One region of the Streptomyces sp. NPDC031479 genome, then DNA from elsewhere that is predicted to be linked to it. Evidence: predicted binding sites of a transcription regulator. Region 1 holds the regulator's gene; the other holds the start of a gene.

The links. The regulator HspR, encoded in region 1, represses chaperone genes until heat shock. The targets are predictions, from matches to a motif close to TTGAGNNNNNNNNNCTCAA.
Region 2: the regulator HspR is predicted to act here: its motif matches at 1,672-1,690, upstream of lon (endopeptidase La).

What each region holds. Positions count from the first base shown of each region.
Region 1 is NZ_JBVIKC010000001.1:362,504-365,904, reverse strand. It holds gene ACZ5D2_RS01795 (Rieske (2Fe-2S) protein) at 1-154, opposite strand, end outside; gene ACZ5D2_RS01790 (hypothetical protein) at 154-402, opposite strand; gene ACZ5D2_RS01785 (helix-turn-helix domain-containing protein) at 592-1,623, shown strand; gene ACZ5D2_RS01780 (heat shock protein transcriptional repressor HspR) at 1,810-2,274, opposite strand; gene dnaJ (molecular chaperone DnaJ) at 2,276-3,401, opposite strand, start outside.
Region 2 is NZ_JBVIKC010000003.1:185,969-189,369, forward strand. It holds gene lon (endopeptidase La) at 1-1,649, opposite strand, end outside; gene ACZ5D2_RS05800 (hypothetical protein) at 1,821-2,171, shown strand; gene ACZ5D2_RS05805 (DUF4097 family beta strand repeat-containing protein) at 2,216-2,968, opposite strand; gene ACZ5D2_RS05810 (sulfurtransferase) at 3,055-3,401, opposite strand, start outside.

The DNA.
Region 1 (3,401 bases):
CCTCCTCGCGCACGACGACGATGGGCTGGCCGAAGAGGGTGACCATCAGCGAGTCGCCCGCGTAGGGGATGGCGGTCGCGAGGTCTATGAACTGCCAGCCGGACCGGTAGGCGGAAGCCATCTCACGTCGGAAGTCGCGGTCGTCGGGGGTCATCAGACGTCCATCGCAGGAAGAGCGGTCCAGCCGGTGTCGAACTTGCCGTTGTCCTCGGCGCCCGCGGGGGTCGCGGTCCAGCCGGTGTCGATGCTGGCGGGGGTCGCGGTCCAGCCCGTGTCGATGTCGGCGGGCCCGGCGGTCCAACCCGTGTCGAAGCCGGCGGGGGTGGCGGTCCACCCCGTGTCCGACTTGGCTATCGCGCCGCTGGTGGTCCAGCCCGTGTCGCCGGCCAGAGCGCTCCCCACGCCACTCCCGACAGCACTGACTGTCCCAAACACCGCAACAGCGGAGAAACCAACGGCAAGCGCCGAGCGAAGCATTCTCTTATACATGGTCGGCTTCGTCCTCACTTGATGGAATCCTCTCCCCCGCCTGACAGACGATGGCTCATTCAGGCACGTCAATGCCACAGGGACGATGCATCATGTTCTTGCATGTTCAGGACCCTGGGGGGTGGAGATTTGCCCAATAGTGCGACAAACCCGACACATCCCCACTCCGTCACGGCCCTGTGCCCCGAGGGAACGCGGCTGTACGCGGCGGCGCTCAGCACCGGCCGGATCGCGCGGAGCGAGGTCAAACAGGCTCCCTGCCTGCTTGAATTCGCCCTCCTGCAGCCCGACCCCGATGACGCCAACCAGCTCCGTCCGGTTCCCCCATCCGTTGCACTGGCGCAACGGCTGCATCCGATTGAACGCGAGATCCAGGACCGCCGTCGCACCGCTGTAGATCTCACCGATGCTTTCGAGCCGTTCCTCGCCATCAGCGCGCAGAGCCCCGCGGACACGCACGCCATCACCGTGCTGGAAGGATTCGAACGGATCAACGCGGCGCTGGACCTGGCGACGGCCGAATGTCATACGGAGGTGCTCACCGTCCAGCCGGGCGGCGCCCGGCCCTCCCTGGCCCTCACCCAGGCCCTGGAACGGGACGCTCCGCTGATCGACCGCGGCATCAGCATAAGGACGCTGTACCAGCACACCGCGCGGCACAGCCAGGGCACGCTCGCCTACGTGGACCGGATCTCCGCGGGCAAGGTGGAGATCCGCACGCTGGAGGAGCTGATCGAACGGCTGATCATCTTCGACCGGACCGTGGCCTTCATCCCGGTCAGCGATGACCGCCGGGTGGCGCTGGAGCTGCGCCACCCCGGGCTCGTCGAGTACCTGATCAAGGTCTTCGAGCAGCTGTGGCGGCGCGCCGTCCCGCTCAACGACGAGATCACCTACACGCACACGCCCGACGGGATCTCGGGCGTCCAGCGGTCCATCGCCCAGCTGCTGGTCGAGGGACACGTGGACGAGGCCATCGCGCGCCGGCTCGGAATGAACGTCCGGACCTGCCGGGCGCACATCGCCCGGCTGGCCACCGCCCTGGGCAGCGGCAGCAGGGCCCAGCTCGGCTTCCTGATCGCCCAGTCGGGGATCCTGCACACCGAGGGCCCCCCGGACCTTCCGGAGGCCTGAGAGGGCCGCACAGGGGCGCGCACGGCCGCACGGGGCCAGCGGGGGCGCACGGGGCCGGCAGGGGCGCACGGCGTCGGCAGGCGCACGCGGGCGCACAGGGTCCGCGGGGCCCGCGCACGGCCGCCGGTACGCGCGGGCCCCGCCCGGGAATCCCGGGCGGGGCCTGCGTACGCGTACGGCGGGAGGTCAGTCCATCGGGCGCTTGGGGCGCCAGACGACCAGGGCGCTGCCCGGCTGCGGCGGCTGGTACGGGACCAGGTCGCGCCGGTACGAGGCGTGCACCTGGGCCTCACGGGCCTGGAGGGCGGCGGCCGCCCCGTCCACGGCGGTGGACAGCTCGGCGACGCGCTGCTGGAGCGCGGCCACCTGGTTCTCCAGTTCGATGATCCGCTTGATGCCCGCGAGGTTGATGCCCTCGTCCTGGGACAGCTGCTGCACCGTGCGGAGCAGTTCGATGTCCCGGGCGGAGTAGCGCCGGCCGCGGCCGGCCGTCCGGTCCGGGGAGACCAGACCGAGCCGGTCGTACTGCCGCAGGGTCTGCGGATGCAGGCCCGAGAGCTGGGCGGCCACCGAGATCACGTAGACCGGGGTCTCATCGGTGAGCTGGTACGCACCGTTGCCGAAACGGGGCTGTCGTCGGTGGCCGTCCATGTCATGCTCCCTTCGCGGACTCGAACAGCAGGGCGCGCGGGTCCTCGGAACCCGTCGCGTCGCGGTACATCTCCAGGGCCTCGCGGGCCTTGTCGGACAGCTCCGTCGGAACCGCCACCTCCACCGTGACGAGCAGGTCGCCGCGGGTGCCGTCCTTGCGGACCGCGCCCTTGCCGCGGGCCCGCATCGTACGTCCGCCGGGGGTGCCCGGGGGGAGTTTCAGCGTGACCGCCGGCCCGTTCAGCGTGGGCACCTTGATGTCGGCGCCCAGGGCGGCCTCCGTGAAGGTCACCGGGACCGTCACCGTGAGGTTGTCGCCCTTGCGGCCGAACACTGGATGGCCGTCCACGTGCACCACCACGTAGAGGTCGCCCGCGGGGCCGCCGCGCTCGCCCGGAGCGCCCTTGCCGCGCAGCCGGATCCGCTGGCCGTCGGAGACGCCCGCCGGGATCCGGACCTGCATGGTCCGCGAGCTGCGGGCACGCCCGCTGCCCTTGCAGACGTCGCAGGGGGTCTCCGCGATCAGGCCGCGGCCCTTGCAGTCCGCGCAGGGATCGGTCAGCGAGAAGCCGCCGCCGCTGCCCCGCGACACCTGACCGGTGCCGACGCAGGTCGGGCACACCCGGGGGGTGCCGTTCTTGTCGCCGGTGCCGGAGCAGGCCTTGCAGGGGGCCTGCGAGGACATCCGCAGCGGGACGGTCGCGCCGTCCACCGCCTCCGTGAAGGAGAGCGTCACCTCGGACTCGATGTCCTGGCCGCGGCGCGGCTGGGTGCGGGTCCCCGCACCCGGGCCGGAGCCGCGGTTGAACAGGCCGCCGAAGACGTCGCCGAGGCCGCCGCCGAAGCCGCCTGCCCCTCCCGCTCCGCCGCCCTGGGCGCCCCCGAAGAGGTCGCCCAGGTCGAAGTTGAAGGAGCCACCGCCGCCGCCCGGACCGGGGCGGAAGCCACCGTTGCCGAACAGCGCGCGGGCCTCGTCGTACTCCTTGCGCTTCTTGGCGTCACCGAGGATGTCGTTCGCCTCGGAGATCTCCTTGAAGCGCTCCTCGGCCGAGGCGTCGCCCTTGTTGGCGTCCGGGTGGAACTCGCGCGCGAGCTTCCGGTACGCCTTCTTGATCTCGGCCTCGGTG
Region 2 (3,401 bases), on a different contig from region 1:
CGCACGCCCGCCTCGCGGGTGTACTCGCCCGCGAGGCTGCGCAGGGCCTCCTCCTCCAGCACCACCTCGTCGGCGGCCAGACCCGCGCGCTCCAGCTGGCGGGGCAGCAGGTGGTCGCGGGCGATGACGACCTTCTCGTCCTCGGTGTACCCGTCGAGGCGGACCAGTTCCATGCGGTCGGCCAGTGCCTCGGGGATGGCTTCGAGGACGTTGGCGGTGGCCAGGAAGACCACGTCGCTCAGGTCCAGCTCCACTTCCAGGTAGTGGTCCCGGAAGGTGTGGTTCTGCGCCGGGTCCAGGACCTCCAGGAGGGCGGCGGCCGGATCCCCGCGGAAGTCGGAGCCCACCTTGTCGATCTCGTCGAGGAGGACGACCGGGTTCATGGACCCGGCTTCCTTGATCGCGCGGACGATGCGGCCTGGCAGGGCGCCGACGTAGGTACGGCGGTGGCCGCGCACCTCCGCCTCGTCGCGGACGCCGCCGAGGGCGACGCGGACGAACTTGCGGCCCATGGCGTGGGCCACGCTCTCGCCGAGGGAGGTCTTGCCGACGCCGGGCGGGCCGACGAGCGCGAGCACGGCCCCGCCGCGCCGGCCGCCGATGACGCCCATGCCGCGCTCGCCGCGCCGCTTGCGGACGGCGAGGTACTCGGTGATGCGGTCCTTCACGTCGCCGAGTCCGGCGTGCTCGGCGTCGAGGACGGCGCGGGCGCCCCGGATGTCGTACCGGTCCTCGGTCCGCTCGTTCCAGGGCAGTTCGAGGACGGTGTCCAGCCAGGTGCGGATCCAGGAGCCCTCCGGGCTCTGGTCGCTGGCGCGTTCGAGCTTCTCGACCTCCTTGAGGGCGGCCTCGCGGACCTTCTCGGGGAGGTCGGCCGCCTCGACGCGGGCGCGGTAGTCGTCGGACTCCTCGCCCTCCTGCTCCCCGTTCAGCTCGCGCAGCTCCTTGCGGACGGCTTCGAGCTGGCGGCGCAGGAGGAACTCGCGCTGCTGCTTGTCGACGCCGTCCTGGACGTCCTTGGCGATGGACTCGGCGACGTCCTGCTCGGCGAGGTGGTCCCCGAGCGCCTTGACGGCGAGCCTGAGGCGGGCGACGGGGTCGGCGGTCTCCAGCAGTTCCACCTTCTGGGCGGTGCTCAGGAAGGGCGAGTAACCGGAGTTGTCGGCGAGCGCCGAGACCCCCTCGATCTGCTGGACCCGGTCCACGACCTGCCAGGCGCCGCGCTTCTTGAGCCAGCTGGTGGCGAGGGCCTTGTACTCCTTGACGAGCTCGGCGACGGCCCCCGGCAGCGGGTCGGGCACCTTCTCGTCGACGGTCTCGCCCTCCACCCAGAGCGCGGCCCCGGGCCCGGTCGTGCCGGCCCCGATCCTGACGCGCCCCCGCCCGCGGATCAGCGCGCCGGGGTCCCCGTCGGAGAGCCTTCCGACCTGCTCGACGGTCCCCAGCACACCGGTGCCGGTGTACTTGCCGTCGACCCGGGGAACGAGCAGCACCCGGGGTTTCCCGCTCCCGGCCGCCGCCTGCGCCGCCTCCACGGCTCCGCGCACCTCGGCGTCGGACAGGTCCAGCGGAACGACCATTCCGGGCAGCACGACCTCGTCGTCGAGCGGCAGCACGGGCAGGGTGAGCGTTACGGACGTCGAAGCCATGATCTTCCCTCCGGCAGTGAAGTTGAGCTATGCCGACTCAATGCACCTGCGCCCCGGGATGTTCCCCAACTTCCGTTCGCCGGGGGCGAACACCTGCGCGGAGGCCCCCGGGGCTGCTGTGAGCTGCGAGTTCTCCACCCGAGAAGACCGGACGAAGAAGGGAGGGCGGCCATGACCGTCCCCGAATGCCCGCGCTGCGGGCGGGAGCTGGCGTCGTTCGAGGTCCTGCGGCGCAGGGGCCTGTGGGGTGGCGGCGCGCCGCGGCCGCGGAGCGACGAGGAGTGGTGGAACTGCCCCGGCTGCGACTGGCTGGCCGTCCGGCACCCGCAGGACGGCCCGCTCCGGCCGATGCGGCGGCTGGAGGGGGACGAGGAGGTGTGCGTGTTCTGCGGGTTCGAGGGGAACGTCGCCGGAGTCCCGTGGCGGCACGAGGACGGCGGGATGCGGGACTGGATCGTCTGCCTGGCCTGCGGCACGAGCAACCAGCGCCGCGTCGGGGCGCCCCCCGACCCCTCCCGCTGAACACGGGAGGTCCCGGCCGTCCCGGGACGGCCGGAGGGTCCGCGTCAGCCGGAGACGTGGAGGTCCCCCGAGGTGGTGCGGAAGGACAGCCGGGAGGGTGCGGCGGGGGTGGAGGCCAGGGTGACGTCACGGTCGCCGGAGGTCGTGGAGGCCGTCACCTCGTACGGGGCCTCGGGCAGCCGGGCCCGGACCTCCCCCGAGGTGGTGGTGACCGACAGGGAGGCCGGGGGCGCGGCGAAGCCGACGGTGGCGTCACCGGAGACCGAGCGGATCTCGGTGTCGGGGGCGCGCAGGGCGGTGGCCTCGATGTCGCCCGACGCGGTACGGATCCTCAGCGGGCCGGAGATCCGCTCGGCGCGCACGTCCCCGGAGTCGGAGGTGACCTCGGCGGCCGCGACCCCCGCCACGGTGATGCGGCCGCTGCTGTTGTCGAGGCGGACCTTCGCGGAGGCGGGCACCTCCAGGCGGTAGTCGACGTAACAGGAGTCCGCGCAGCCCGCGGTGAAGGTCAGCACGCCGTCGGAGACCCGCTGACCGGGCTCGGGGGTCCGGTCGCCGCGGTAGTGCACGGTCCGGTGGACGCTCACCCCCGGGCCGGTGCCGGGGGTGACCTCGATGGAACCGCGGCGCGCGTCCGTCACCTCGACCGCCGTGACGGCCTCGTTCACGGTGGCGTCGGCGGTGAGGCTCCTGGACGTGCCGCCGGGCAGGGAGCAGCCGGCGAGGAGGAACGCGGCGACGGTGACGACGCCGAAGGCCTTCCGGCCGGGGCGGGCTGACGCGGTGTGGGCTGGCATGCCGCCCAGTCTCGCGGCCCCGGGGCCGCCGGGCCCTGGGGCCGGTACCCGGAGCCGGGGTGGGGTTATCCCCCGGCTCCGGGCGGTCAGGGGCCGGAGGTCACCGGGCGGTCCGGGGAGGGGAGGCCCCATTCGCTCCAGGAGCCGTCGTACACCGCCAGCCCGTCCTCGCGGCCGGCCAGGGTCGCGCCGAGGGCGAGGACGCAGGCCGTCACCCCCGAACCGCAGCTGAAGCAGAGGCGTTCGCGGTCGCCCGCCACGGTGGCGAACACCGTACGCAGCTCCTCCGTCGTCCGCATCCGCCCGTCCGGCCCCTGCAGTTCCCCGAACGGCAGGCTGACCGCGCCCGGCATGTGACCGCCCCGCAGCCCGGGCCGGGGTTCGGGGGCGGTGCCCTCGAAGCGCTCCCGGGTGCGGGCGTCCAGGACGGCGG